Regions from separate parts of the Brassicibacter mesophilus genome, predicted to be linked through region 2. Evidence: a T-box and tRNA genes for the amino acid it is inferred to sense, from the RefSeq annotation. Region 2 holds a T-box; the other holds one or more tRNA genes.
What was found. The T-box of region 2 lies ahead of lysS (lysine--tRNA ligase). A T-box ahead of a tRNA ligase gene usually reads a tRNA of that ligase, here a tRNA-Lys.
Positions count from the first base shown of each region.

Region 1: it has a tRNA-Lys gene. The T-box ahead of lysS (lysine--tRNA ligase) is inferred to sense a tRNA for this amino acid. The anticodon was not compared.

Region 1 covers NZ_JBNPXI010000003.1:299,590-316,015, reverse strand. The annotation lists gene HNR33_RS06430 (amidohydrolase) at 1-160, shown strand, start outside; gene HNR33_RS06425 (PucR family transcriptional regulator) at 258-1,877, shown strand; gene HNR33_RS06420 (dynamin family protein) at 2,137-3,885, opposite strand; gene HNR33_RS06415 (hypothetical protein) at 4,086-5,024, opposite strand; gene HNR33_RS06410 (hypothetical protein) at 5,175-5,414, opposite strand; gene HNR33_RS06405 (IS30 family transposase) at 5,622-6,905, shown strand; gene HNR33_RS06400 (hypothetical protein) at 7,232-7,807, opposite strand; gene HNR33_RS06395 (GerAB/ArcD/ProY family transporter) at 7,895-8,992, opposite strand; gene HNR33_RS06390 (hypothetical protein) at 9,162-9,485, shown strand; gene HNR33_RS06385 (hypothetical protein) at 9,562-10,239, shown strand; gene HNR33_RS06380 (LysE/ArgO family amino acid transporter) at 10,319-10,933, opposite strand; gene HNR33_RS06375 (class I SAM-dependent methyltransferase) at 11,111-11,788, shown strand; gene HNR33_RS06370 (ankyrin repeat domain-containing protein) at 11,903-12,298, shown strand; gene HNR33_RS06365 (hypothetical protein) at 12,643-12,894, shown strand; gene HNR33_RS06360 (Spo0E family sporulation regulatory protein-aspartic acid phosphatase) at 13,416-13,586, shown strand; tRNA gene HNR33_RS06355 (tRNA-Lys) at 13,738-13,814, opposite strand; gene HNR33_RS06350 (GNAT family N-acetyltransferase) at 13,971-14,504, opposite strand; gene HNR33_RS06345 (ABC transporter permease) at 14,873-15,874, opposite strand; gene HNR33_RS06340 (ABC transporter permease) at 15,877-16,426, opposite strand, start outside.
Region 2 covers NZ_JBNPXI010000002.1:87,966-104,391, forward strand. The annotation lists gene HNR33_RS02900 (GNAT family N-acetyltransferase) at 479-994, opposite strand; gene HNR33_RS02905 (SagB/ThcOx family dehydrogenase) at 1,463-2,245, shown strand; gene HNR33_RS02910 (class I SAM-dependent methyltransferase) at 2,579-2,941, shown strand; gene HNR33_RS02915 (hypothetical protein) at 2,913-3,248, shown strand; T-box leader at 3,374-3,634, shown strand; gene lysS (lysine--tRNA ligase) at 3,722-5,242, shown strand; gene HNR33_RS02925 (hypothetical protein) at 6,335-6,679, shown strand; gene trpS (tryptophan--tRNA ligase) at 7,451-8,446, shown strand; gene HNR33_RS02935 (dihydrofolate reductase family protein) at 8,585-9,109, shown strand; gene HNR33_RS02940 (8-oxo-dGTP diphosphatase) at 9,736-10,188, shown strand; gene HNR33_RS02945 (alpha/beta fold hydrolase) at 10,474-11,343, shown strand; gene HNR33_RS02950 (YdcF family protein) at 11,519-12,082, shown strand; gene HNR33_RS02955 (tetratricopeptide repeat protein) at 12,184-13,260, shown strand; gene HNR33_RS02960 (hypothetical protein) at 13,560-13,709, shown strand; gene HNR33_RS02965 (hypothetical protein) at 13,895-14,206, shown strand; gene HNR33_RS02970 (hypothetical protein) at 14,429-14,704, shown strand; gene HNR33_RS02975 (GrpB family protein) at 14,858-15,445, shown strand; gene HNR33_RS02980 (zinc ribbon domain-containing protein) at 15,838-16,212, shown strand; gene HNR33_RS02985 (3'-5' exoribonuclease YhaM family protein) at 16,232-16,426, shown strand, end outside.

The DNA.
Region 1 (16,426 bases), on a different contig from region 2:
ATCAGGTTCAACAATAGGCTTGAAGGGTATGACTTACGCATCAGAAATATTTTCAGGTATAATGTATGACTTACTAAACAATCCTAGCTTAGTAGAAGATGCGAAAAAAGAATTCAGCAAAAAAACAGAAAAAAGAAAATATGTTAGTCCATTAAGATAAAACAGTAAGCATTAAGTCTAATTGGCTTAATGCTTTTTCTAATACATTATTAAATGTTATAATATACTAAGTATAATAAATCAAAGTAGGTGAATTTATGGGTCTAAGTATTAGAGAAATATTGGATTCAGAGTTCTTCAAAGACTGCAAAATAATAGCAGGTCATAGTGGATTAGACAACCAAATACAGGGTGTAGCAATTCTTGATGCACCAGATGGGTTTAAGTGGACAGAGGGTAAAGAGCTAGTTGTTTCCTCTGGATATGTATTTCATCAAAACCCTGAATTATTTGAAACATATATACAATCAGATTTATTTAAGAAAATATCTGGTATGGTTATAAAGATAGATAGGTATCTAAAAACAGTACCAGATCATATTATAAAGGCATGCGATGAACTAAATATTCCTCTAATAAATATTTCGTCAAAACCCTCATGGATGGATGTTATAAATCAGCTAAATGTCATTGTGATGAACAAAAACATTAATAGATTTAAAATAGGCAGCATTAATCCAAGAAGCTTTTCTGATTTATCATATAGAGTAAGAAAAATAAATAAAATACTTACTCAAATAGAAAATGAAATGAATTTCCCTGCTATGCTATATGATCTTTCTAGCGAAAAAGCCTATTATAGTTCACCAGAATTTATAAGGTTATCAGATGGTTTGGAATTAGAAGACTTCTGGAACCCATCTTTCCATAATACACAAGAAATACTTTGTGATAATTTGAAGATGATCAGATATAGATTCTATGATGATAAGTACGAAAGACCTTATAGCTGGATTACTATACCTATTACAGTCGAAGGTAGAGTTAATGCTTATTTCGTAGTAGTTGAAGCAACAGGGCTAATTGACTACTTTGACCAATTTTCGATTAGGATTGGTTTTTTGCTGCTTCAATCTCTTTACGAACAAATGCTTGTAGCTCAAAATATTGGTGACATAGGTTTTGAGAAATTTGTTTTAGATTCCATAAACAGAAATATGCCTAGTGTAGATGTCATGACTAAAAGAGCATACGAACTAAGCATAGATGTTAATTGCAACTATTATTTCCTATTATTAAAGCAAATAAATCCAACTATCAAGCTAGGAAGTTATAAGGAAATATTAAGATCTGCGGTCAAGAATACTAATCAAATTGAAGCAAGAATGTCTCTTTTGGATGAAAATGATTGCTTAATAGTATTTGTTAACGATGACAGAGTTCAAGAAAAACAGACATTAGAGCTAATCAAAGAATATGCAGATAATCTAATTAAGCGATTACAAAAAAAGATTAAAGGTATTAAACTGATATTTGGTTTCTCAGACATAGCTGAGTCTATATATGAAATCGAGAGGAACTATCAGCGATGTACGCAAGCTATAAACATCGGAAGACTTTTGTTTAAGGAGAAAAATTTTATAACATATTCTGAACTTGGTTTTTTCGCATGGATGAATATAAAAGAGGATGAGTTAGACATCATGCTAAAGGATATAGACCATCTTCTACATTCTGAAGAATACAAGGAGCATGTCACTGTATTAAAAGCCTATCTGAAGAGTAAAATGAATTATAGTCTTACAGCAAAACGGCTTTTTATGCACATTAACACTGTAAGAAAGAAAATAGATGAGATAAATGATTTAATTAAAATTGATTTAGAAAATCCTATGAATAGATTAAAGATAGAAGTTTTACTTGAACTGTTTAAATAGTAGTCAACAAAAACTGCATATCATGATAAATTATCTATGTTTATTGTCATAATGCTAATGCTTTTATATATAAAAGTAATGGAGGTCATATAATGTCTGTATTTTCTCTAAGTATTATTTTCATTTTATTAATAGCTACAGGTATTCTAGTAACTTTAGTAATAAACAGAAGATAACAATACTTACAAAGTTTCTATTTTAATAAACTAAGCATTATAAATATTTAATTAAGGTTTCATTTTCTTATTGAATATGCTGCCTAATTATCTTTTAATGAATATTTTAATCTATTTATAATTTTTCTTTTTTCTGTGTAGAAATCAATTTTTTCATTTACTCTATTACTCCTTTCTCTTTTCAAAGTCCTAGCTCTTTCAGTATAAGTTTCAAGTTCTTGTCTTATAGACTGAACATAGTGATTAAAGGCATGTTCAAAAGAATATTTACTATCTCTTATTTTGCATGTGTAATCCCATTTTAAGTTATTACCATTTGTTTCTAATTCTTTTTCTACTCTGTTTAGTACGTCTTTTAATATTTTTCTATTACTAAACTTTTTTGGAAGCAAAAACAAAATTTCTTTAATGTTCGGATTAAGATATGCTGAACTTTTTCTCTTAAATTTAAAATAAAAAGTATCCCTGTCAACTAATCCAAAATCTTCAATAGGATGGCCAATATTGATTTTGAATAAAGAGTAGATTATATCATTCATTTGTTCAATTATATTATTTAGTTTATCTGTAAATCTATTAATAGTATCCTCATAACATCTCTTTATAATTATTTCTTGTTCTTCATTCCAGTTGATATATGCTGCTTCTACTTCATTCTCTAGATAATTATTTAATAGCTCAAATAAATGTTTTGGGCTAATTTTTTTATTGTCTAGGGCTATCTTGTTTAGCTTATCTTTAATAATCTGTGCTTGTTTTTGTCTAAAATTATGCAATTCGTTCTCAAAAGATTCTATTATATTAGTAAGTTCTGTTTCTATGACTGCAAGCGCTTCTCTTTTCATTGAATCAATATTTTTTAATCTGACCTCGAATATTTCTATCTTTTCGTCTATGCCTTCAACACTGCTACTAAGCATATCTATATTAAAATCTATATACTGTCTTACATTTTCAAGTATTGACAATACTTTGTTTTTAAAGTTTTCAGCTAAATATTCACCTCTATGGTTTGTCAAAAAATTATTTAATGCAGTTTCAAATACTATTATTCCACTATCATTGATTTTTTTTAAACTATTTTCCTTTTTTCCTTCATAAGCTAATTTCGCTGAAATAGGATATATATTAGGTTTGTAGTTTATTATCTTGTAAATAGCTTCTGATGAAAATGATAAACTTTGTTCTTTCTCTTCGTTAGTAAGATACTCAGCTTTGTTCTGAACAAAAAATACTTTATCTATATATTTTCTTGCTTGTATTAAAAATTCTATTTCTACTTCTCCTATAGGAGCATCTGCAGAAATAACAAATACTGCTGCATCAGCTTCAGATAAATAATCATATGCAGCTTGAGTATTATGCTTATATACCGACCCTATTCCAGGAGTATCGATTAAAACAAGTCCTTTTTCAAGTAATTCTGACGGATAAAACACCTCAATATCATCAACCTTTTTTATATTTTCGGAATTCTCTTGTTCTGATATATATTGACTTATTAATTTAATATCTATACTTTGCTGATCTCCATTTTCAAATATAACATTCGCTTTTGGCATGTCGCCATATTTAAGTTTTGTAATAATTGATGTGATAGGAACTATACCTGTAGGTAGTAAATCTTCTCCTAAAAAATAGTTTATTAAAGTTGATTTCCCTCTTTTAAATTGTCCAATCACTACTATATGAAATTCAAAATTTTCTATACGTCTTTGTAACTCTTTACATCTTTTACATATACTAAAATATTCGATTTCTCTAGAAATCTCTTCTACAGACTGTAAATGTCCTACATAAGCCTTCAGCTTCTCATCTATCTCATTAAGCATTTTCTACACCTCAATAATTTATGTTATTCAGTAATCACTATCTTATTATTGTTTGTATATTTGCCTGTAACATTCTTAAATAATCAAGCTCTTTATACTTCACAGCTATTAGCAATAGTATTAATCAGCTTCAATTTGTTTAGTTATAAAAAATAAGAGAGCTACATTGCCCTCTTAATCACTTAAATTATCTCACTATTCTACTTATATCCTTCTATAATACTTACTCTTTCTTTTATTAATTCTTCAAGTTTTCTATCATTTTCACCTAATCTTCTATTGAGATTTCTAATAACTTTTTCCACCTTATATATAGCTCCACTTACCTTACTCTGAGCATCTCTTATTTTCGACTGTACTGCTAAATCTGAAAAAAATCCATCAAAAAAATAATCAGCAAAGGTTAAAAATGAACCTATCTCTATGCTCAAATTCATTTGGCCTCCAATATCCTGCAATTCTCTATGAAATTTTTTTATAAGATACTGCGCATTGTTTATTTCATTTTGCGCATCATCTATTCTTGAATGCTTTGCCATAGTGGATATAAGACCTCCACCAAATATATCCCAAGTTCCCCAGTTTCCAGCAGAGGTCAAGCTTTCCTGCACTCTTTGCAATGAGTATAACAATTCATTCCCGGCTTGTATTGCTTCATTTAGTTCTTTCTTCTCACTGGTAAGTTTAGCTTCACCTTCTACTATGCAATTTAGTTTATTCTTAAAATCACTAGACTCATTCATGAGAATACTTTCTTTCTCTTTGATTAATCGATCATACTCACTACTCACGTCTCCTATATCTGATATCTTGGCTTCTAATCTTTCAATTTCTCCTTTTAGGCTTTCTAGTTCTGTAGATGCAGTATCATAACTAAGCTTAGCAGATATGAACTCACTCTTTTCTTTTGCAAGTTTTTCAACTTTCTTTCCTATGATTGTGTTGAGAAAATTGCTAAAAGAAAGCACTTCAAGTTTTTCTACATCAATCTTTTCTTTTTTTAATTGCTTAGATAGATTCTTCTTTCTTTCTTCTGCTTTGCTCTTTTGTTCCTTAACATCAAGCAAAATAGATTTCAGCCTTTCCCTTTCTCTCATCTTTATCTTTAAATTAGTGAGTCTTTCATTTATCTCTTTCATATCAGCCCTCCTAAATAATGTATAGCAAATTATTGTGTATCAAATCACTAGGAACACTATTTATTCATTTTCTACGATCTGAAGATTAATAGTTTTTCAATCTATCGTTCTTGTTTCTATATATAAATATGATAAATAATAGTGACATTGCTATATTCGTCTTAAGTTATGATTTTTCCTTGTATCATTACTTGATATGTTTATAGCAGCTAATATATTGTCTTTTTTAAAAGTGCGTATTGCTCCTTTATCTATGTCTAAAGCCTTTATACTTTCATCTTCTATCTTTAGCACCTGAATTTTCCTTTGAGTTATTTCTATACCCTTCATATACATAATCTCAATCACTTTATGGTTATTATAAGAAAATTTAAGAGCATACTCTCCCATCATCTTCACCTTCCAATATATTCTTATTAATATTATATAAGAACATTCGTTCGGTGTAAATAGTGAAAAAATAACTAAAGGTTAAGTGAAAGATTAAATTCCAGTTTGTAAGACTAAATTCAATATTATAGATGTTACTCTTACACGTATCTTTCGGTATAATAAAAGTGCAGATTATTGTCTGCCTGTGCTGAAGGAGATGTTATCATGACCGTCAAAATTAAAAGCAATCAAAAACACCTGACATTATCTCAAAGACTTGTTATCGAAAAAGGATTGAATGATCAGATTCCCTTTGCAGAAATAGCACGAAGAATTCAAAAAGACCCGAGTACGATTTCTAAAGAAGTGCGCAAACATCGTGAATATGCTACCAGAAAGCCTACAGCTCCAGCTATTCCCTGCTCTAATAGGTCCGACTGCAGAATACGTTATCTATGCCCGGAGAATTGTGCGATGTTCTGTAAAATTTGTCAAAAGCCCAAGCTTCACTGTTCAGACATCTGTCCAGATTACCAACCAACTCAATGCTCGAAACTGGACAAACCGCCTTATGTATGCAATGGATGTTCTAAGAAACAAAGCTGTTTGTTACAAAAGATATTCTATTCGGCAAAATATGCAGATGACGCCTATCGAGACACCTTAATTTCTTCCAGAGAAGGAATTAACCAAAGTGCTGTTGATATTTCAATGTTAGATGCATTGGTATCCCCTTTATTATTAAAAGGGCAATCCATCGCTCACATTTATTCCACTCATGCCTTAGAGATTCCCTGTTGCCGCAAGACACTTTATAACTACATTGATAAGTCTGTATTCTCTGCCAGAAATATTGATCTTCGCCGAAGAGTACGCTATAAGCCAAGGAAAAAGTCAACTCGTGTCAGTCTTTTGGTCCGAGAATTCCGTGTCGGGCGTACCTATGATGATTTTCAAAAATTGGTTAAGGAACATCCTAATATTCCTATTGTTGAAATGGATACCGTAGAAGGCATTAAAGGTGGTAAGGTGTTCCTCACTATGCTATTTCGCAATTGCTCTTTAATGCTGATATTTCTGATGGAGGAGAAAACTCAGGACTGTGTACAAAAGGTATTTGATCACCTTACCCAATCACTTGGAACTAAAGTGTTTCAGACGCTTTTTCCAGTGATTCTAACTGATAACGGAGTAGAATTTCAGGATCGGCTCAGACTTGAATGTGATGAAAACGGAGAAATTAGAACACAAATTTACTACTGTAACCCTCATAGTTCCTGGCAGAAAGGCATGATTGAAAAGAACCACCAGTATATAAGGCATGTTATCCCGAAAGGGAAAGCTTTTGATAAATATACACAGAAAGACATCAATAAATTAACGAACCACATTAATAGCGAAGCAAGAGACAGCCTGAATGGCTGTACACCATACAAGCTGTCTCTGCTACTACTGAATAACCAACTGCATTCCGTTTTACATCTACAGGAAATCCCCCTGATGATGTAATGTTACGACCGGAATTACTGAAATAATATGGATATGGCACAGGCAGATTTCACTGCATAGAACTTAGTCTTACACTTAGGTAAGTGGAATTTAGTCTTACACCCTAAATCCAGTTGCCTTTTTGGCGTGCTCAAAATTCTTTTTTTATATGCCTATAAGGTTATTATATAGCGAATTAATAATAATGTTAAGTCTCAAAAACAGAACTTAGTACTGCATTTACTAAGCAGTCACCCTATACTAGAATTTAACTTTTCTTTTAACCTAAAAATTATTTTTAGTTATTTTTCTAAATATAATACAAACAAATCTATGCCATTACTCTATTAGCTGCCTATACTAATATTACTTAATTCATTCATTACTTCTAAAAGGTTGCCTGTTATTGCGTTAACAAACTGCTCATTAGCATCTATTAGCCATTTACCATCTTTTTGTTTAAGACTTACGACTACTTCGCTTGTTACCATCTCAAAACTATCAGAGTTAAAAATCTCTTTCATTTCATTATTCATCTTTTCCTGCATTGCTTCTTCACTATCACCACTAAAAGCATTATTTAATGCAGATATCATTAGCTGTCCCATTATTTTTGCCATATCTGGAGCAATTATTTTAACCTTTACTTGGGCATTTTCTCCTTCAACTTTTGACTCCAATATTTCGTACTCTAGTTTTTTAAAAGTCTCATTTAATACTACTTCATTGCGTTCATCTTCAACGTTACTTAAACTAGCCTCACCATCTAAAACATATTGATTCACGCTATCTAATTTTCCTTCTCGAATTGCATTAAGACAATCTTCAACTGTCTTTTCAGGTCTAGCCCCGCTTCCACCACATCCAGCTAATACAATTAAAACTACTACTAGTAAAATGCTTATAATTTTGAAATTTTTCATTGAACTCCCCCTTTATTTTTTGTCAATACAATTATAGCATATTTTGGTTATAATTCTAATCCTATAATAATTAATTTGTCCCTTTTCTTATATTATCTTTAAATCATTGATTATTTTTTTCTTTTTTACTTCAGCAGCAATTAGAATTATGAAGGGTAAAATTATTTCAAACAAGAAATCATGTAAAGGATATAACTTTGTCCATTCAACATAAGACATAATGCTATCAAATTCAAAGTAAGAGAGATTTAGTACTAATAGAGAAACTGGTATCACTATAAACCTATAATCTTTACATCTAAAAATTTTAGCAACTCCATTAGAAGTAGCTAATAAACATATACTTATTTTGATAAACCCTCCTAGTATAAATATAATAGCGGCTATTACTTCTACTCTTTGAATAATCATTCCTATATCTATTCTTGTAACAGCAGTATGAGTAGGATAATAAAATATTGAAACTGCATTTATTCCTAATACTAATAAATCAATTGTTGATGTCGTTAGCAGCATTAATCCTCCTATAGCTATACTATAAACATAAATCTTGTATGAAGATTTTTTTTCTTTAAAGCCGGTAAAAACCATAGTAAATGCAACTGTGTCAAGAAGAGGAAATGATAAGACACTAAGAGCTCCTCTAAATACTGGCTTCATGCCATTATATAATATAGGTTTAGCATTACTTAAATTAATATTAGGAATCAGTAATAAGACTAAAATTATTATAAAAATAATAGGTATCTTTGCAAAAACTTCTCCCATTCTACCTAGAACTTCAATGCCTTCTTTTATCGCAAAGATACATATGATAATAATAGCTATTGATGGTATGATTATAGGAGTTTCAGATATAGCAGTTACATTAATAAACTGAACTATACTTCTTAAAACTAAAGCAGATAAATTAAAAATGTACAAAGAAAATAGAATAATAATGACTTTTCCAATAAATTTTCCAAAACAGAGCTCAATAATATCATATAGCCCTTGGTTAGGAAAAAGATAATGAAGTCGAGCATATATAATTACTATGGGCAAAGCCATAAGTATTGATATTATAATAGCTAACCACAAATCTCTTTCGGCTTGTAATCCTGTTGTATGTATAGAAGATGTCCCTATTAAAAATAGAATAATAAGTGATATACCTTGTCTGTCAGAAATAACGTTTCTGTCCACTATTTGCTCCTCCTAATTTAATATCTAATTAGTATTAGCTAATTCCTATATTGTTACTCAAAACAAAATGCTCTAACTAGAATAAAGTTGACTTCAATAGTAGAATATCAAGTTTTTTCTATTTTATGATATAATATAACTAAAATTGAAATAATTTGGAGGTAGCTATATGGCACATCAAAATGTAACAGAAAGAAAATATAAAGCTGCAATGATTGTATTTTTCTTAATATCCATTTTTTCAATTTTGTGGGGACTCTCATATGATTATCACAGTGTGAAAAGAGAAATTACTAATACAATATTTTCTGTTTCATTTACTATAAGCCTATATATAATCGCCATCAAGCCTAATATATTGATAAATACTATTATTTATAATAGTCAAAATGTTGAAGAGCCTGAAATAATAGTATATAGAATAGCAGCAGCTTTCTGGTCCATAGTATCTATTATGAATTTAGTAAATCTTATTATTGTAATGAGGACTTAGCCCTTTATTTTTTTCATTTCTTAACCGTATCAAAACTGGGTATAAAACTGTTTTTCTTATGGAGGTGAAAAAAAGTATGATAAGCAAGAAATTAATAATAGCAGTGCTTTATTTTAATATACTTATAGCAATAATAGGGTGTGAAATACCAGAAATACCAAATAGAAATGTTTTAAATGAAAGCTTAGTTAATAAAGTAAAATTATATGAAAGAAATGAATACTTATTTGATAACTTAGAGATATCTTATAATGAATATAAAAAAAATATTAGAGATATTGTAGTCAGTTTCTTTCCCTATAAAGATAACCAAGTAGTTTTTGTATATAATGATATTAAGTTAAAAGGTGAAGATCTTGAAAAAATGACGTCCAAAGAATGGAAAGTACATAAAAATAAAATAACATCGATTTTTGCTAAAAATAATAATGATATTATAGATACAGCATATGAAATATCTGATGTTTATAATTCTAAAGATTACAACAGAAAATATGTTTTTGTAAAAATAATAAAAAAATATAACTATAAAAATAATCTAGAAACACATACAAATAAGCGCTATACTTTTTCAATCGAAGATGGTAAATGGAAAGTAATCAACATAAGTTCAAAATCTGCAGAATGGAAAGAAGAAAATGATAAATTGTCTAGTAATAGTAAAAAACAGTATTTAGAAAAAACAGCCTATTTTTCTGTAAATAATAAGCCAGTTGAATACAAAGAGCATTTTTATCCAGCACAACCACAGTAAGTGTAATTTAAACTGGGTATATATTTCTATATGCATCATAAATTCTAAATACACAGTTCAGACTTCTATGATGTAACCTTCAAAAAATACTTTTTATAAAACTATACCCTAGCTTTAATCCATAATATATAATAATACTTCCACATATTATATTAATCCACTTAATCACTTTACTATTAAAACTACTCTTAAATATAGAAACTATAGTTGTCAATCCAACAAACCAGGAAAATGATGCCAGACAAACTCCTAGGATAAAAAGATTTGAAGTCTCTACAGGGAGAGATGCTTTGAATCCCCCTAGTAGCAGAGATCCGTCTATTAATGCTTGAGGATTAAGCCATGTAACGGTAAAGCAAGTAGCCGTTATTTGAAGAAGAGATTTGTTCGTGTCTATCTCTCGATTAGTCTCCGGATTGCTTTTTATAAGCATTATGCCTATATACATAACTGCTAAGCTTCCAGCTAAAAATATGATAGACTTTAATAGCTGAAACCTATCCATTAGTAATCCCATACCAAAAAAACAAGCTAATGCGAGAGAAATATCAAAAAGAATTACTATCAAAGCGACCTGATATGCTCTGATTTTTTTCTTACTAATGGCTGTATTTATTACATAGATATTCTGCATTCCTATTGGAGCAACATATGCTAACCCCAGCATAAATCCGTGTATTAAAACATCAAACATTATTTTCTCTCCTTTAAATACTCAATTTAAAGCAATTTTTTTTATCATAATAATTATAGCATATTATAGTAATATTGGTAACGAACTGTTATTATAAATAAAGCAAATAAACTTTAAAATAGGGAAGTAAAAAGTTTTTTTTACTATGCTGTACTAAAAATATAAGGGGGCTTGTCAATGATGGATAACAACTATTACGCACAAAAACTAAATTCACAAAAGCTGTTTATGGCGTATGAAACCAAAATTCCTAGAATAAAGCAGTATTTGGATGCCGAAATCTCTTTTGTTAGAGGTAATCTGAGAGGCAGTGAAAGGATTTTAGAATTAGGTGCAGGTTATGGGCGTATTGTAAAGGAGCTAGCAGGTAATTGCAAATCAATTGTTGGTATTGATATTTCTGATGAAAGTGTTTCTTTAGGCAAAGAATATTTGAAGGATAGTCTTAATGCAAAAATTATGACCATGGACGTACATAATCTTACATTAAAAGAAAAGTTTGATGTAATACTTTGTCTGCAAAACGGTTTGTCCGCAATGAAGGTCAAATCATCGGATTTGATTGACAAGATCATGGGAATGGTTGTAAGTGGTGGAAAAGTTTATTTTAGTACTTACAGTGAAAAATTTTGGGAGTATAGACTAATGTGGTTTAAAGAGCAGGCCGAGAAGGGGTTGCTGGGTGAACTTGATTTAGACAAAACAAAGGATGGGATTATAACTTGTAAAGACGGTTTCAAAGCAGTTACACATACTCTTGAAGATTTAAAAACAATTGGCTACTTATCAGGGTATGAATATGAAATTCATGAGGTAGATGAGTCAAGTGTTTTTCTCATCATTCATAAAAAATAGACTAAAAAATCAAGTTCTGTATCTCATTAAAGTACTAATGTGAATGAAAATATTGAGATATATTACATATTATAAATATGATCTAACATGGAAAATTTAAGGGGATGTGCTGATATGTTTAAAAAAAGCTTACTATTGTTTTCAATTTCACTTTTAATACTCTCTTCAGGATGTACAACTGAAAAAGAACTCAATTTCAATAATGAAACAGATAAAAATATTGTTCAAGATAATATTGACAAATTATCTGAAGGGATATTATCTAATAATATTGACTTAGTAGAAAAAATATTGAAGGATGGATTTATCGATGTTAATCAGAAAGATTCAGAAGGAAATTATCCAATTGAAGTTGTGCTCATAATGGAAAACTGTGAAATGGCATCTATTTTATTAGAAGCTGGTGCAGATCCTAATATAATTACATCAGATGGTAGTTCAGTTTATGATAAAGTTATGGAAAGTGATAACTTAACTTTAAAATCTATATTCGAAGATTATAAAAAATAACGGTAAATATAACATTTGGTCGTTAAAATATTGTAATTAATAGTCTTCCTCGATTGGTCCTTGTGTTTTGTTCTCATAATCATATATCTCTTAGCAATATATGGCGAGTCATTTTTAGTAATAATTATGTTTTCTATTTTATGATATAAGGCGTGCTTAAGAAATAATTATTATTGTGAAGGATATTGACGATAATCTTCACTACCATAAATTTATTGCAATGTAATAAATTGACTGAAAGTTTAAAATAGCATATAATTATAATGCAAGAACTAATATATAATAATTACTTATAAAACCATATATGATTTTATAAGTGATTTAAATCAAAAGATAAAAATACAATGAAATTACCCATCCTCACAGTTAATCCGTGGAACAATGGGGCAAGGAAAACCCGTAACGGGGAGGGGGTGGTGTTTATTGACGTAGAAGTAATTAGAACCTTAATCATCTGTCTAACAACAATTACAATATTGATTATTATAACATTCACAACTGGAAAGTTGAGAATAAAGGGAAAATACAAGCAGAATACACTTGAAAAAGAAATTTCGTTTGATATAGCAAGGCAAAAAAAAGAGAAAGACGTTTAAAAAACGTCTAAAATTAAGGTTTCCTATAAGTCTCAATAAAATTCATTGTATCGGGTTTGCCCCAAAGTTCCTTTAATCATACTGAACTTAAAGCCACTCCTTATATATTTATATCATATTTAGCAGAAAATATACAGTGATTTTAAAGAAATTTCAAAAATGTTAGAAATCATTTTAAAATATTTATATAAAAATAAAATTATAGAGAGTGATATTTTATGATAATCCATGTTCTAAACACCATTTCTGGAACAATATTAATGTTACTATTACTATTTTCTACTATATTATTAATGCTAATGCTATTTAGTGCTAAATTAAATCTCAAATTTAAAGACTTTCAAATAGAAATTGATGCAGAGCTCTTTAGAGAATAAAATAATCATTTTTAAGAGATTACATTTTATGTAATCTCTTATTTTTCTCATCTTAAACATGTATTAAAGTTGCATTAAAATATTATAATTAGTGTATAAATCTTTAGCAATTTAAGTAACCTAATATAAAAGGAGGCTTCCAAAATGACCGAACTTAATGATCTTCTTAAGGATATTGAAACACTTAGAGAAAATCTAATGAAATTAATTGAAGAAAAAAAGAGTAATCTTCAAGACCCTGATGTCATAGCTGCAAGCCAGGTTCTTAATGCAGCTATTGCTAAATATAATGAATTTATTAAAAATAAATTATAGATAGTTACTAATATCAAAATCATTCTTATTATTATTCTCAGCAAATCATGAAGTGGGGAAAACCGAATTAATATTACTTAGTTAGATGGGTAAAATAGGGGTACAACATAAAAAATGCTCCCAGAATAACCTCTGAAAGCATTGCAATTAGTGGTGCTCCTTCAGGGACTCGAACCCTGGACACCCTGATTAAGAGTCAGGTGCTCTAGCCAGCTGAGCTAAAGGAGCAAAATTGATTACATAAAATATTATACTCCTACTATTCCGAGTTGTCTATAAGAAATTAAAAGAAATATATATGTTTTATCTATAAATAGCAACTAATTCATAGGTATTTTCTATTCGTTATATATATACTAAAGGGAAAAGACCAGGTAATCATCCCTAGTCTTTAAAATATTCTTCTCTTAAAATGCCCATTATTATTTCATCGTGGTATTTGCCATTTCTAAAAATAGCCTGCCTTAATCTACCTTCTTCTATAAATCCATTTTTCTTATATGATTTGATTGCTCTTTCATTAAAACCAAAAACATTCAACTGAACTTTGTTTACATTTATTTGGCTAAAGATAAATTTTAGTAAAAGTTTCATAGCCTCAGTTCCATATCCTTTTCCTCTATAATCCTTGTGTCCTATATATATTCCAACTGTAGCTACACTGTTTTTCCAGTCTAAATCATTTATGCCACAGCCTCCAATATATAATCCACTGTCTAATGCTTCAATGGAAAAGTTATATGTGTCTTTTCTTTCTTTTTGAGTTTCAAACCATGCCATCTCACTTTCCAAAGTCATTGGATATGGTATACTGGTCCATAGGTTCAGTATTACCTCTGGGTCATTCATATACTGATAAGCGAGCTGTACATCTTCTTTTCTCAAATCTCTTAACTTCACTCTTTCTCCAACTAACATATTATCTCCTCCCTAATAAAGAATAATATAAAAAGACTCTAGCGGCAGATTCCAAATGGAACCTGCCGCTAGAGTCTTTTATACTCACGGTGTACTGCAATACAGCTGCTTCACTCGGACCAGACAGAATATATCCCGGAACCCTAGAAGCACTTCCATAAAGTTTAATTAATATTTCTAAATATACTACTATGACTTTAGATTAATGTCAATAATTATTAAAAAATTTAAACATTTAAATTTCCTCTTCGCTTTTTTCTTCTCTCTTTGCTATCATTTTCTTTAATATCTTAAACTTTAAAGGTAATCCGACCACAACTAATATAGCTATTACTAACCATCCCCACCAAGGCATATACCTGCACCTCCTATCTCAATTTTAGTCTTTTCTTTAACATCGGTGCTACAAAAAGCATCATAATTATGCTCAAAGCCACTGCTATCAAAGTCGCTACTGTGAATCCTATCTGTAAATTACCTCCACCAAAAATGTTTAAATATGACTCAAATGCCCAATAATGTGCAAAAGGATAGAATATCCATTGAAGATTTTGAGGAACAAATAATGATGCAATAGGAACTCCCATAAATATTAACATTAGGAATTTTACTACGGCTATTGCAGATATTAGATTATCTGCTATTCCCCCAATTATAAATCCCATGATTACACCTATTCCTGTAGTAGCAATTATAGATACAAATATTTGTATATAGCTGACTGATGTGCCAGTAAATATCAGGCATGATACTATAGCTAGCATAACTGATATTATTAAACAAAATAGCATATGAGATATCAAAAAATTTCTAGTAGTTAATGGAGAAACAGCCAATGCCCTTATTACCTTTGTTTCTTTTTCATCTACTATATTAAATCCAACAACATATCCTCCAATTAAAATGGATGTCAGCAGTAATAGTGCTCCTGTTATTTCATACAGTACTGAGTTTGTTTTACCTAAGCTTAAATGTGAGTATTCAGCCATAGGCTTATCTGAAAGTATTATATCCATCAAGGTTTTAGCAATTTCAGCTGCTTCACCAGCTTCGTTTCCTTCAAGTAAAATCACATACTGATCGTTTTCTCTTACTATTCCAGCCATATCATCATTTTTTTCTACTCTTTTTTTTACTAATTCTTTAGTATCAAATACTTCTACATTAGCATAGTTCATTAATCCAGTTATTACTTGCTGTTCTACATTTTTTTCTACTGCTACAGTAAGCTTCATATCAGACATACTTGGTATAAAAAACTTCATTATAAATGCTAACAGTATAGGAAATAATAGTCCGTATAAAATCATATTGTCTCGCATTGAACTAGTAAAATCTTTTCTTATGAAGTTAATGATCTTTTTTATCATGGCTATCTACCCTCCTTCATAAGCTTCCTTCTAACAGACCAGTAGCTTATTCCTAGCAAAATAATGCTCTCCACTGCAAGTATTATTATTAATGAAAACAAAAACTGTGCCTTTCCTGTTGAAAAAAGAACTTCTCTTAACCCAAACAGTATATTATATGATGGTATCCAGGTAATAAAGCTTGGTGCAAATGAAGGACTAAGGTACGAAGCTATTGGAAGACCAAGTATTGACATGAAAAATACACCAACAAATAAAAATTCTTGTAAGGTTCTAAAATACACGCTTACTGAAAGTCCTAATAATGTTACAAATAAACTGGATACAAATATTAGTAGTATAAGCCCCAAATAATTTACCTTTGTTCCGAGAGTAAATGTCACTAGTATTACTGAATATAGTAACGCTAACAGAGTATTCACAGCAGCCTTCGAAAGAATATATTCTATCGTGCCTGCTGGACTTACACGATAAGCTCTTATGCTTCCCTCTTCCTTTTCTTGAAACACCATAACAGCAATTAACAGAAATCCTAGCATTACTGCCTCTGTT
Region 2 (16,426 bases):
GAAGCCATTGATAATTTACTTGTTTTATACGGCCCGACACATCTATCTTGTTACAATGATATTATTAATCTATTATAGCCTATACTAAAATTTTAATAATACAATTTTCCAAAATTAAGATATAATTCTAATTAATAGAATGATAGAACACTAGGGAGTATAGAACAATAGTTTCGATAATTATTAAGACTAGATAACTTTTTGAAAAAAATAATTTTATAATTACTTCTAATTGTAATTGTAATTGTAATTGTAATATTTCTGTCTGAGAAACAATGGACTATAATATAATATTTATATCCTCCAGGAAAGTAGGTGGATTTTGTTGAATCGACAAACAAAAGGGTAATATAGCACATGCGATAGAAGTATGAAATAACCTACTGTAAATTTATCTCTCATACCTAATAATATTCTTGACGTTTATTGTGAAAAAATGTGGCGAGGTAACACTAAATTAAAGGATATTTATAGAAAACTATTTTGTTAAGCTGTAAATTAAATGTAGCATGTCTTTTCCTTTATAATGCTTTATATATTCGCTTTCTATTTTCATTCCTAATTTCTCAGCTACTTTTTGTGAACTTGAATTTTCAGGCCTGATTTGTGCTATAATTTTATCTGCATTAAGAGTTTTAAAAGCATATTCAACACTTGCTCTTACACCTTCTACAGCGTATCCTTTATTCCAATAACTTTTGTTTAAGATATATGCTACACCCATATATTTTCTATTCTCTATTTCCTCTATTAACGGACCTATTACCCCTATCAGTTGATTTGTCTCTTTTTCAACTGCTGCAAAATAACCAAATCCATCGGTTTCATATCTTTCAATATTTTTACTAATCCATTTACTTACTTCTTCATCAGAAAAAGCATGCTCCCATGCATACATTACTTCTACGTCTTGCAATATATCTCTGATTTCATTGAAGTCATCAGATGTTATTTTTCTTAGTTTAAGTCTTTGGCTTTCAATAATGTAATCCATTTTTTCACTCCTTGTAATATAAGTAATCCTAGATATACAGAACAATAGTACAATATTTTTGATTTGTATTCAATACTAAATAAATAGCCTAATATTATTATTTTCCATAGTATTCCCTTAGCTTTTCATAAAATAACTATCAACATTTTAAAGCCAAATAAATGTAAATGACCAAAGTATATTTCACTAACTGGTATGTTATGGAAAAGTTTTATAAGAATCTTTTAAATTATTTTTGTATCCATCAACAATTTTACCTAATTTTGTTTGAATTTTTAATGTCTGACTTTTTGTCAATCTATCGCTATCTTATATTATTTAATTAATACAATTGAAGAAATGCATATAAGTCTATATATGGGGTTGCTTTAGAAAGGATGCACAATAGCAGAAGGAATTAGTAAGTGAATGTTGAATTAAATGTCATTACCTGCTTATCAGGCAATATATAATCGAGGGGGATATGATATGAATTCTTTTAGCAATAATCGTTCTTTTATGAAAAGCGGATTTGATCTTCCTGAGCGTGAATTTGTTTCTGATCAAGAACGTGGACTTTTGCCGCCATCTGTTGAGAAAACAATTGACAGCAATTTAAGAATCATTGAGCTTCCAGCAGTAGATAGAAATATTATAAGATACAATGACTTATACTCTTGCATTAATAATCGTAGAAGTAGACGTAATTACTTAGATAAGCCAATTACATTACAGGAGCTGTCCTTTCTGTTATGGTCAACTCAAGGGGTGCAGCAAATTATACCAGCATATAAGAAAACAGGTTATATAACCTTGCGACCAGCCCCATCTGCTGGAGGCAGACATTCATATGAGACATATCTTGCGGTTAATGATGTAGCAGGGTTGGAAAAAGGCATTTATATTTATTTGCCATTAGAGCATAAGCTTGCATTTTGTCATTCTGATGATAATCTGTCTGATAAACTCATCTATGCATATGGTGGTGAAAATTATCAAGACGAAGCTCAGTGGCTAGGGAAAGCACCTGTTGTATTCTTATGGGCGTGCATTCCATATCGTGGAGAATGGAGATACCATTGTGAAGCACACAAATTAATGCTGCTAGATATTGGTCATGTATGTCAAAATTTATATCTAGCTTGTGAGGGTATCAGATGCGGCGTTTGTGCAATTGCAGGCTATGTGCAAAAAGCTTTTGATGAATTACTACGTATAGATGGTGAAAATGAATATGTTGTTTATATTGCTGGTGTTGGGAAAGTAGAGTGAAAGGGTGAACTCTACTTATTTTTTTATCTCATAATAATATTTTTTTATCTCATAATAATATTTTTCTAACAAGATAACATTATCACAAATAAATGCAGAATGTATAACTATAGATTGACATAGTATAACCAGTTATTTATAATTATGGTATATTTGAGAAAGGAATGATTGAGATGATTAAAATCTATCTTGATAGATTGATGCTATATAATAGATAATAACTACTAATACTATTAGTTTTTTTCATTAGTCTATTTAGCAAAACAATCTTTGCTAGAGGACCACCTTTGATTCTTTTTTACAAGAAGTAAAAAAGAAATCGGAGGGATTATGATGAAAATACTAGTAGGTAATCAAATAACAGAAATGAATAAAACTGAGTTTAAAAACATTGCAAGACAATATAAATCAGTTGCTGTTGATATTGGCACTGGCGATGGACAGTTTATTTATAAAAGAGCAAAGCGAAATTCTGATGAACTATGTATAGGTATAGATTCATCAGTAGACAATATGCGTAAATATTCTATGAAGACCATTAAGAAAGCTTCCAAGGGTGGATTAGAAAATGTACTATTTGTTGTTAGTAGTGTAGAAGATTTACCAGATGAAATGATATGTATAGCAGATAAAATAACTATAAATTTACCTTGGGGTAGTTTAAGGGATGGGATTGTTAAGGGATGGGATTGTTAAGGGAGATAAAGCTGTATTATATAACCTTAAGAAAATTTCTAAGGTTAAGACTGAGCTAAGTATATGTGTCACTTACAGTACTAAGTATGAAAAATATGAAATTGATGTAAGAAAACTACCCGTATTATCTATAGATTTTATTAAGACATACTTAAAGAAACAATACAGTATTTATGGAATAAATATTGAAGATGCATATCTATGGAACAATGATATGCTTAAAAATCTAGACACAAAGTGGGCAAAAAAACTGGCTTTTGGCAAAGAAAGAGAAATTTTCTATCTGAAATGCAGTATAATAAATTAAATAGTAGAAATTAAGATTTTTTGAGAGAAAGATAATGAAAAAAGGTGACATTATACCAAATGGATACAATTGTATCTTTTGATAGTTGACAGATTAACCCATCCATGATAGAATTTTCGCAATACATAAAGACTATGAAGAGAAGAGTAAATAAGTAATCTATTATTACAGAGAGCTCCCATTGCTGAGAAGGAGTATAAAGATGCTTGTTGAAAAAAAGACTCTGAGTTTCACACTGGATATTATTTTGGAGTGATGGTGTGACGGGAGCTCCCGTTATAGAGATAGAGTATAAGCTTTTTACAGCCGTACTTAAAGAGACTAATATGGTGACATATTAGTAAACTAGGGTGGTACCGCGAAGTCAAATGACTCTCGTCCCTAAGACAATTAGTCTTGGGGGTGAGAGTTTTTTTATTGTTTGAAATTGGGTAGACATAGGATAGTAAAAATATATTTAGGAGGTAAAAGACATGTATAGAAATTACGAAAATACTGAGAACATACAACAAATAATGAGTGATACTAATAATCATGTGATTGAGCGTGTAAAAAAAGTAAATGATTTAATCGATATGGGGATTAATCCCTATCCATATAATTATGGTAGTGTAACACACTCTAAAGATATTATAGATAATTTTAATAATATATTGGAAGAGCAACAGTTTGCTATTGCAGGAAGAATAATGTTATTTAGAAAGATGGGAAAGATAACTTTCTTGAACATACTAGATCAAGAAGGAGATATTCAAGTATATCTTAGTAAAAACTCAATAGGTGAAGAAAAGTATGAACTACTAAAACTATTAGATATCGGAGATATAATTGGCGTAGAAGGAACAGTTTTTAAAACAAAGACAGGTGAGATAACTATAAAATCAACAGATTTTTCCATACTGTCAAAATCAATAAGACCTTTGCCTGAAAAATATCATGGCATTCAAGATGCAGACTTACGACAAAGGCATCGTACTCTAGATATGATTATGAATACAGGAGTAAGAGAGAGGTTTATTAATCGTTCTAGAGCAATGATGGCTATCAGGTCATTTATGAACTCAAGAAATTTTATTGAGGTAGAAACTCCAATTCTTGATACAAAATATGGTGGTGGGGAAGCAAAGCCATTCAAAAGTCATGTAAATGCTTTAGGTATTGATGCTTTTATGAATGTGTCACCAGAGCTATATTTAAAAAGACTTATGATAGGAGGAATAGAGAGAGTATATACTATCGGAAGATCGTTTAGAAATGAAGGTATTGATAGAACTCACTATCCAGAATTCACTCTTTTTGAATGCTATATGGCATATGCTGACTATACTGATATGATGGAACTGATGGAAAACTTTTATGAATATGTTTTTAACCAAGTAAATGGAACAACAAAAATTGTATATGATGGTATTGAAATAGATTTCAAAGCTCCCTGGAAAAGAGCAAGAATGTGTGATTTAGTAAAGGATGAAACAGGGATAGATGTTGAGAATTTATCAAGAGAAAGAATAGTTGGAGATATTATTCTGAAAGGTGTGTTATCAGACGACCTGATTAATGCGCTGAACATTGAAGAAGCTTCAAAGGGAGAATTAATTGTAGATTTGTTTGAGAACTGTTGTGAAAAACATCTTATACAGCCAACCTTTGTAATAGATTTTCCAGTTGAAACTTCACCTTTATGTAAGATACACAGAAATAACGGGGAATTAATAGAAAGATTTGAACCCTATGCATATGGTGTAGAATTAGGAAATGCATACTCAGAGCTAAATGATCCAATAAGACAAAGAGTATTGCTGCATGAACAGGCTAATCAGCTAAGGGGAGGACTAGAAACAGCAAGTCCCATGGATGAAGAATTTGCTTTAGCAGTTGACATAGGAATGCCTCCTGCTGGAGGACTTGGTATAGGAATAGATAGGATGATTATGTTTCTAACTGGAGCACATTCAATAAAGGATGTCATAGCTTTTCCTTTAATGAAAAGATAATAATACCTTAAAAGTCACTTTATTAATAAAATGTTACAGTTAAATATTATAACTGTAACATTTTTGCTGCAAATTATATAAAGGAAACCACCAGCTATGAACTGCTTTCACAAAAAATTGACACCAATCTAATTTTTGAAGGTGCACTTTTTATACTAGATAATGTAATTACTGAAGAAGACCGCTCTGATTACAGCCACTATGTATCGTAGAACCTAATATTATTCTAGAGTTACCAACTGTTTTCCAGCAATTCTTGCAAGCATAAGTTTCATAAAAATTAACTTGATATACTTCACATATTTTTTCTCTATCGGTGGGTAATTGATATGGGTTTCCTAACAAGGGATCTTCATATGTATGTTTATATTGTAAGCGGTATTGCGTTTCTCTGTAGGTTCGTATATTTTTCTTTTCACAACTTTACCTCCTTACTTTATACATTCTATATTTACTACAAGAATCTATTTTTTTATGTCTTCTATATAAATTGTAAATTACATTTTTGATGAACATATATGATAAGTTTTCCTCTTGCGGAGGTTCAGGATGAGCATAAATAATATTGTAGAACACTCATCATAGTATTGTATCTTTAGCCTCATGTATACATACAAGTGATGTAGTATGATTACATCATGAAAAATGAGATAGAAATATATAGTCAGATGGTCTAGTGAAAGAAAATATTCCATTCTACTAAATGATAACATCAATACCAAATGTATATGATGCTTTAAAATTTCCAGAAGTATATATACCAAACTAAAATTTAGTTTTTCATTTAACAAAACATGAAAAGACACTATATGATTATAGAACATTTTAATGATATATAGTAGAATAGCGGAACACCAGTAGCTGTTAACTATAAAAGTATTGCTAAGGCTAAAGTAATAAAAGAATAAAGAAAAAATGTAAACACTTTATAGACGTTCCTAATAATGTCTGGTATGCTAAAAATATAAATAGTTTGTAAGAAAAAGGTATAGCCAAAGATTATTTGGATAAATATGAAAATAGACTTGTTGATCCAGATAACATTATTACGAGAGATGTATTAGATAGACTATGTGAAGGGGAGGATTTATGATGCTTAACGATTTTTTAACTATTGATATGCTTAGGGTGTTTCTTGTTGCAGTATCAGTAACAGTAATACTTACGGAATTCTTTAAAGAAGCTGTTGACTGGGTATTTGCAAAAATAAAGATAAATATCCCTACTAAGTATGTAACTCTATTTTTTGCACTATTAGTTGTATTTTTGCCAATAATTATTGATGGATTAATTACGGTAGAGATAATAGCAACTGGTATACTTAATGCTATATTATTAAGCTTAACAGCTATGAAGTCCTATGAAACTATATTAGAAAAAGCTATATCTAAAATAGAAAAAAAACAAGATTCATCTGATAGTGTGACCGGCAAGTAAATTCTTGGTATTCATAGGATAATATAGGTAAGATTATCTGTTAACTTTAAAAGGATATTAATTATTAGATGTGGACATATTTATTACTGTTTTAGCTTATATTAATATAATTTTATAATGAATAATTAAACAAGGAAAATAAAATATACAGTATTAAATTTTTTACTGAAATGTATCATAAATAATATCTTTTTAGTTGTATTGATTATTATATTGCACACGTTGAGTGTGTGATTCTGATGAAGCATTGTAGTCAGAATGATAAATAACACACTTAAACCATAATATATAGTGGTTCGAGAGTAAGACATGAGTAAAAATCGGGTGAAAAGAATAACTGTTTTTGCCTGCTTTCTAGCATTTTATAAGAGATAAAATTTTTACTTTACATAAAAGAACATCACGTTACTATTATAAATTACTTGAAAGATAATTTTGGAAGTGCTATTATAAATTGTATAAATTGAACACTAAACCATTGATTAAGAGTAGTAGTTATAATATCGAAATATCAGAGAGTTACCGATGGTGTGATGGTAGCATTTCAAGTTGTGACGAATGGACTTATGAGGGCAACCCGAAATATTAGTAGGCGTTGACGGAAACTCTAGCCGTTATGATGAGAGCATGTGCTGGCATGTGATAACCATTTAGGTGGCTTGCAGAATTTTACTTCTGTTCCTTTTGGGAACAGAAGTTTTTATTTTATAGAGTAGCTGATTTTATCAATGATGTTTGGTTGTCAAAAAACAGATAGAAAGGATTTTTAGTATGGAGAAAAAAAGAATTTTAACTGGTGACAGAACCACGGGTAAACTTCATTTAGGACATTTTGTAGGCAGCTTACAAAATCGTGTACGATTACAAGACGAGTATGAAACTTTTATCTTACTTGCTGATGTGCAAGCACTGACAACACATCTTAGTAATCCAGATCTGATTAATGACAGCATATATCAAGTGGCAATTGATAATTTGTCTGTTGGACTTGATCCAAATAAAGTAATCTTTGTTCAACAATCACAAATTACAGCAATAGCAGAACTTACTGTTTTTTATTCAATGCTTGTTTCTGTTAATTCTTTGCGGCACAACCCAACGATCAAAACAGAAGCAAAACAATATGGTTATAATGATTTAAGTTATGGCTTTTTAGGATATCCTGTCAGCCAAACTGCAGATATTACATTCTGTGATGCTGATTTAGTTCCTGTTGGTAACGACCAGCTTCCACATATTGAACAAGCAAGAAAAATCGTAAGACGGTTTAACGAACTTTACGGAAAAGGCGAAACAATAATAAAAGTGCCACAAGCACTTTTAAGTGAAACTCCTCGTCTTGTAGGACTAGATGGAAATGATAAAATGGGAAAAAGTCTTGGCAATGCAATATATCTCTCTGACGATGAAAACACAGTAGCAACAAAAATTAAGTCTGCTATAACCGATACAAACAGAATCACAGTATCAGATAAAGGAAATCCTGATATATGTATGGTTAGTTTTTATCAAAAAGTGTTTAATAATAACGAATATAATAACATATGCGATATGTGTCGTAATGCCCAAATTGGATGTGTCGTATGTAAAAAACTTTTAACTAAACAAATAAATAGTTTACTTGAGCCAATTCGTGAAAAAAGGTGCTATTATGAGCAAAACAAGAACAAGGTAAAAGACATTATTATTGAGGGAAGTAAAAAGGCAAATGAAATTGGAAATAAAAAAATGGAGCACTTAAAAAGTACTATGAGAATATCGTTGTGATACTATGTATTTAGCTTCAGATAATAAACAGGAGGTTATTTGAATAGGATGTCAATTATTATAAATTATAATGTAATTAATATCAAGTAATAGTAATTATATCAATATGGTATTAGTTAACTAAAAGGAGATTCTATGGTGAGTAGAAAAATTATAATGAATTTGGCAATGAGTATTGATGGTTTTATTGCTGATGAAAATGGTGGTTTTGATTGGATTGTCGGTGATGGAAATAACAAACTTAATACTGAAAAGCAATGGGATTATGATAATTTTTTAGAGAGAATTGATACGGTTGTTATGGGGAAAAACTGCTATGACCAAAAATTTCATAAGGAGTTTAAAGAAAAAACTGTATTTGTTGCTACCTCTAAGTCTCTGGATGATCATGAAAACATTAACTTTATTAATGATGATATTTGCAAAGTTATTCTTGATGAGAAGAAAAAAGAAGGTAAAGACATTTTCTTATTTGGTGGTGGCATTCTTATAGATAGCTTTATCAAAGCAGACGTAATTGATGAATTTATTATAGGTATTATCCCAGCTATCTTAGGAAAAGGTAGACCATTATTTTTGGGAAACAATCCTACTATAAAATTAAAGCTTAAAGAATACTATATTGATAATGGAGTTACAATTCTGCATTATAAAAAACGTTAAATTCTTGCTAAAAAAATGCTCCTTAAATCTTACTGAGCAAATTGATCAGGATTTTTTTGTCCTAAATGGGATGAACATTTCAGTGATAATTCACTATCTATGACTGTTGCATATATAAACGAAATTGGATTGTCTGAATTAAAAAACGAAATAGAACTATGTGATGAAAAGTAATTACTACACCTATTCTTTATAAGAAAATCAATAAACTAGGTTACTTTAATTAAGCAGAACTTAATTTTTTACATAAATTTGGGGATTAAGTCGTCAAAGAACAATCTAAACATCAGATTGCTCTTTATAAATGTCAACAACTTTTCTGCAAAAAAGAAGGAAAAAACAATAAATAACTAGAATATTTTGAGAACAAATAGTTTTTTCCAATCAGCGACTCAGGAGAATTGAAAATAAGAAGCGTTGTGCAAAACTCAATTTGATATGGGTCAGTGATTAAAAAGGTAATGTAAAAGAATTCGAATATTATAAAAATATGTAGTAAAGAAACTATGTATTTTGTGATGTGAAATAGCTTCAAGTAGGGGCGTAGTTAAGTGCGTGAGGGCATATGCCATTTATGTATACATAAATAGCTGAAATTGATGAAATATATGGAGGAGAGATATGAAGTGAGTCGAAAAGAACAGGCTATATTTACAAATATGTGCATGATATATAGTGATGAGTATATTCTAGTAGAAGACAGACGCAATCCTGATTGGCCAGGAGTTACATTCCCTGGCGGTCATGTTGAAAATGGTGAATCTTTTGTCGAGTCTGTTAAACGTGAGGTTTTTGAGGAAACTGGACTTGTTATTGATAATCCTATTTTATGTGGAATAAAACAATTTCAGACAAAGCAAGGTGAACGGTATGTCGTTTTATTTTTTAAAACTGATCAATATAAGGGAACTTTAAAATCTTCAAAAGAAGGAGATGTATTTTGGATAAAAAAAGAGGAGTTGAAACAATATCAGCTTGCTAATGATTTTTTAGAAATGTTTGTTGTTTTTGAATCTGATAACGTCAGTGAATTCTATTACTACAAAGAACAAAATAATTGGAAGAAAAAACTTCTATAAGTAAATAAAATTTATATAATTGGAAGAAGTGAAATGATAATGATATTTACTATAGGAATAGTTACTATTGGAAAAACTACATTAGCAAAAAACTGTTATCAGAACAGATATTCTCTATTATGATCTGTTAGTAATCAAACTAAGGCACAGCATTATTGTATTGTGACTTAACAATATAACTATGTAAAATAAAGGTTATTTTGACATATTATATACGGATATATAGGATGAAACATTCATCTAGATTATTGATAGATCATTAATACGTAGATAGGGGAGATAAGAATGAATGACAGAAATTTTGAATATAAAATTATTGGTAACGGGAATTCAACACTTATTATTGAGACAGGCATAGGTAATTCATTTTATGATTGGTATCCAATCATTGAAGATATAAAGGATTATTTTACAGTTATTGTTTATCATAGACTAGGATATGGTAAGAGCGATCCTCCAAGACACTCTAGAACTACGAGAAATATTGCCACTGAATTAAATATGCTACTCAGAAAAATTGGAATTAAAGGAAAGTATATTTTAATGGGGCACTCATTCGGTGGCTTGTGTGTGCAGCAATATGTGAAAATGTATCCCAATGAAATTGAAGCTGTAGTTTTATTAGATTCTACTTCATATAATTTAGAGCAATTAGACAATCTTGATACTTCAGTAATAAACTCCAAATGTTCAATAGATAAGATGATTGACTTATGTAAAGGCCTATTGCTGAAGTCAAAAAAAGAGCTTATAAATGGAAATACAGATATAATTTCAAAATATGAGAAGCATATGACAAATGAAGAATTGCAGGATGTTGTCGAATTTTTTGGCAATCCAGAATTTTATAAGACAGTATCTGATGAATTTGCTAATTGGGTACATGATGGAGAAGATATTAAGAGTATGCCTGCATTTCCTAATATTCCACTAAGAGTAATTGCTCGTGATAAGATGTTTGCTGTTAAAAACTGGGTAAAAAATGGGATGCCTGAAGAAGAAGCAATTAAGCACGAAAATAAGTGGCGTGAGTTGCAAGAAGAACTATCATTATTATCAAGTAATAGTAGATTTACGATCGCCTCATATAGTGATCATCTTATATATATAGATAGACCAGATGTAGTAATTGATTGCTTAAAATCATTGATTTAACGAGGCTGTTTAGCCTGTGGGTTATCTAACTCTACATGGTCGCTCATGTTGATAAAGATTAAACTTTGGGCTGACCACCACACATTCCAAAAACTAAGTCAAGTTTAATTAAGTTTTTAAATATCTTTCATGAAAAATGTTTGTATAAAAAAGTAAGTAAAGCGAGGTTAAAGAAATGAGGTACCCATTTGATTGTATAAGTGAATTAATTTTTGTTAAAACAGAAATACAAGTTGCAGATATAATTTTAGTGCCAGGAGGAAGCCATCCGCAATTAATGGAAAAGGCAGTAGAATTATATAAGCAAGGGCTGGCACCATATATATTACCAAGTGGTTCATATAATCCTAAATTACCGGAATATAATTCAGAATGGGAATTTTTAAAATCAATAGGAGTAAAATTAGGTATTCCAGAAGAAAAAATACTAAAAGAAGATCAGGCAAAACATACTTTTGAAAATGCTAGATTTTCATGGAAACTAATAAAAGAAAATAAACTGCCTGTAAAAAAAGCTATCTTGGTTTGCAAAGCATATCATTCAAGACGTGCACTATTAACATATCAATCAGTATTTCCAAATGATATAGAATTTTGTGTTGCGTATGTACCTGACAAAAGAGAAATCAGAAAAGATAATTGGTTTCTAGACGAAGAGAAGACAAAGATTGTTATGAGTGAAGTTGTAAAAATTGGTAAGTACTTTGAACCTTTTATTAAAAAGTTTGAAAAAGAATAGAGCTCATATATAGAGAGATAAGTTTATTTTAAGAATAAGGTAAAGCATAATTTTACTACATATGCTTTGTCAAATAAATATTTATTAGTTGAGGTGTTCAATTGACAATAGAGAAGTATATTAAACAAATGAGAACAAGTATTTCAGATAATAAATCTTATTATGAGTATAAGAAAATAATATTCAAATATATTGAATTTCTTAAAAACATTTTAGTAGAAAATCCTCAGAATATTAAAGCAGTATGCCAGTTAGCTATTATGTACATGGAAGCAAGAGAGCCTGTTGAAAAATCTGTTGAATTAATGGAAGATACATTTAATAAATTTAGTGATGAAATAAACCACGATGAATTAGCTGAACTTCTGAATAATTTAGCATTTTTTTATGCTAAAGAAATGTATAATATTGACAAATCAAAACAATTACTTGTAAAAGCTATAGAAATTAACACAAAAATTCCAAATACATACAATGCTTTAGGAATGATATTTTTAAATGAAAATAATATTATAGATGCACTCAAAATGTTTAGTAATGCAACCTATTTGAGCAAGGATATTAAGTATCAGAACAATTATGCTGTAGCTCTTTATTATGCAGGACAAATAGATAAAGCAATAGAAATTTTTAAGAACATCAGTAAAAAATGGCAAAATAATGAAGTCGCAGCAAAAGCATATTATTCTTATGGTATGAGTAAAAGTTTTCTTGGTGATATTTCTACTGCAATTGAAGTAGCCAACAGTCTTCATTCAAGATTAGATCATAAAGTATATGTTGATGCGTATAAAATTGCTGATTTATATTATATGTGTAATGAATATAAGAAATGCATTGAGTTGTATGATTATGAAAAGCTTTATCCATCTGCTGATTGGCTAAGTATCTATTTTTATTCTTTTCAAGCTCTAAATTTAAAAGAAAGACTAGCCAGAGTCTTCAATGATATTATTATTCAAAAGGAAAGCGATCTAAAAGAAGCATATATTGATAATGATGAGAGTTGGACTGTTGAAGAAAGAAAATCATATATTGAAGACTTGAATAAAGAAATAAAGGATTTTGCTGATTTATATAATTCAATATTGGTCAAGAGATGCAAGCCATGTATAGATTTTAAACCTGAGCTCATATACGGATGTTATTTAGTTGATTGCCCTAGACATAGCAATTGAAAAGTAATACTCTTATTACAGTAAAATATTTTATTCAGTAAAGCTTAAAGGAGGATAACTTAGAGAGTAGTGGCAATAAATTTAAGATATCATTAGCAATTTTATGAGGTTATTCATCAATGCTATAAAGTATCAAACGTTAATGCCCTAATCACACAAATCTAGCAAAGAGGCCCCATATAAGTAAAACGATGGATGTCAAAGTCTGTTTGGAATACAAACTGTAAGAGATAAATTACTATACTAAAGGAGGGTGGAAATATGCAGTAAAAATCGATTATGAAATACACGGAAATTCTGTGCCACATTTGCATGTTCATTTATTTCCAAGATATCTTGATGATGATTTCCCGAGTATTTCTATAGACTACCACAAGACAGAGCCATCACCATATGAAGATGAAGGTGAATTTCAGTGGTTTGTTGAACGGATGAGAAACGAATTATAAATATGAAAAACATTTCCTTAATTTATATTAAATCCACAAGTAACACGTAGACTTCTGTAAAATAGCTAGTACTTTGAGTGAAATAATGCATATTGAGATGGATTAATTCATCTATTCCTAAAGAAGTTGCGCAAAAATTTGAAAATGGTACAAATCTAAATCAATATTAGGAGAGTAAGAATTAAGTGATAATAAATGAAGTTTTAGAAAATATAAGGCTATTACAATGGGAGTTACAACAAATAGATTCATCAATTCAGAATGAAATTATTAGCGTAATTATTGATGGAAGTATTATACGAGGGGATTTCATTGAAGACTCCAGCGATATTGACATGACAATTACAACGTTAAATAAAAACGTTGATTTTCAAATTAAGATATATGTAGAGAATGCTATAAGAAAAATTGAAAGTAGATTACCTAAAAGAGAGTATCCAAGAAAGCCGCTAATTTATGATGTTCAATGGCAAGATATTAATACTGTAAAAGAATGAGGACAAAGACTATTAAGTGAATGGAGTCAAAATAATATTCCATCAGGATATCCCAAGCTATGGCTATATGCTTTTGACAGTACAAAATATCATACTGTAATATATGGAGACGATGTCACATGTTTATATACTAAAATTGCTCCCCAATGTTTTGTTCCTATCCGTATAGAGAGAATATTAAAATCTGTTATAGATATAGGTGATAGGATTACTGACTATGAAGTGAACAACGGAGCGATAACTCAAATAAAAAATGCTTGGGAGGCAGTTCGTTGTATATGTATTGAAAAGGGACTATTTAGTATAAGAAAAAATGATATATTTACGTTTTGTAAGAGTTATTTTGCAAATACAGATGACTTAGATGTAATTGAGGATTTATTTTATTTTTATATAAATAAGCAAAACACTAAACTTCTAGAGGGGAATTTTAGAAAGAAGCTATATGATTTTACTCTCAGTTTCATTCATAAACATCATATGGACGAACAATATTAGGATATATACTTGGGAAGATTTATTTGAAAACAAAACATTAACTCCACACATCATTACAAAAGATAAAACAGTTTATAGCAAGTAGAAGTATTTCACAAATTTGTAGAACATTGTAAACGATATTTAATAGTATTTTGAAGAGGTGATTATATTATGGCAAAAGAATTATCTAAAATGACTAATGAAGAACTTTGGGAACTGTTTCCTATTGTGTTGAGTGAGCACAAAGCTATATGGAAAGAAAACTACCTAAAAGAAAAGGTAATTTTGGAGGGTGTTATTGGGCAAGAGAATATTGTTAGAATTAATCATTATGGAAGTACTTCAGTTCCAAATTTAATTGCAAAACCTACTATTGATATTCTTATTGAGATAAGAGAGGATACTGATATTTCAATGTTAATAACAAATATGGAGTCAAATGAATACATATATAGCAAACAACCTAGTAATCCAGCACCACACATGATGTTTATGAAAGGCTATACTCCTGAAGGATTTAAAGGACAAGTCTTGCATATCCATGTTAGATACAGCGGAGATTGGAGAGAACTATACTTCAGAGATTATCTACTAGCACATAAAGATATAGCCAATGAATATGGAAAATTAAAACTAGAATTGAAGAAGAAGTATGAACACGATAGAGATGGATATACTTATGCAAAAACTGATTTTATCAAGAAGTACACTGAGTTAGCCCTTGAAGAATTTAAGAATAAATATAAACCAAAATTATAAATAATATCTATAGAAACTATTTTGATGTAATAATTATGTCAATTTGATACATCTTTTTTGTAAGTTGTGATTACAAAGGAGGTGTATTTTTATTTTGTAAAATGAATCGAAGATGAGCAATAACAAAATTGTAAACCTAACAACTTTAATAATAGTAGTAAAACTTATTTAAAAGAAGCATCAGAGCTTTAGCAGGAAAATCCCCAAACTAGTACTTGAAGTTATTACATGAGAAGTTGTAAAACAAGCTAATAATGTTACGAGAATGTCAAGATTTACTAGAGTTAAATAGTTTCAACTGAAATACTTGTAATAAGGCAAAATACATTATACACTAATACATAAGAGAGATAATATTTTATATATTACAAAGAGTAAGAGTAGGTGAGACCATGTTTTTTATAGGAATGTTTGGAATAGAGCAGAAGGAAAAGAAAATTAAAGAAGCAGATAGTTTTCTTTGTAAAGAATGTAGCTCAGAAGGAACTGGTCAAATTATGAAATCTTATAATTATTTTCATTTCTTTTTTATTCCTTTATTCAAATGGGATGAGAGATATTACGTCACTTGTGATACCTGCAGTGCTATATTTGAACTGTCAAGGGAAAAGGGAAAGCGTATAGAAAAGGGAAGCAATGAAGGTATCACTTATTGGGACATAAAAGATGCGTATAAAGTAAATCAAAGTAAGATATGTTCTATATGCAGGAATAAAGTTGAAAATGAGTTTACTTACTGTCCACACTGTGGGAATAAGTTAAAATAATCAGTTAGGAGAGATTTTGATGGAGAATAAGAAAATTAGTGAATTTTTAGTTGATGATCGCATTGAAGGATTTTATGTGATTAAGTCTATAGAATACAAAACTGCTTCAAATGGAAACAAATTTATTGATATAACATTGTCTGATGATACGGGGGAAGTAAATGCAAAGCTATGGGATTGTAAAGATGATGATATGATATTTACTCAGAATAAC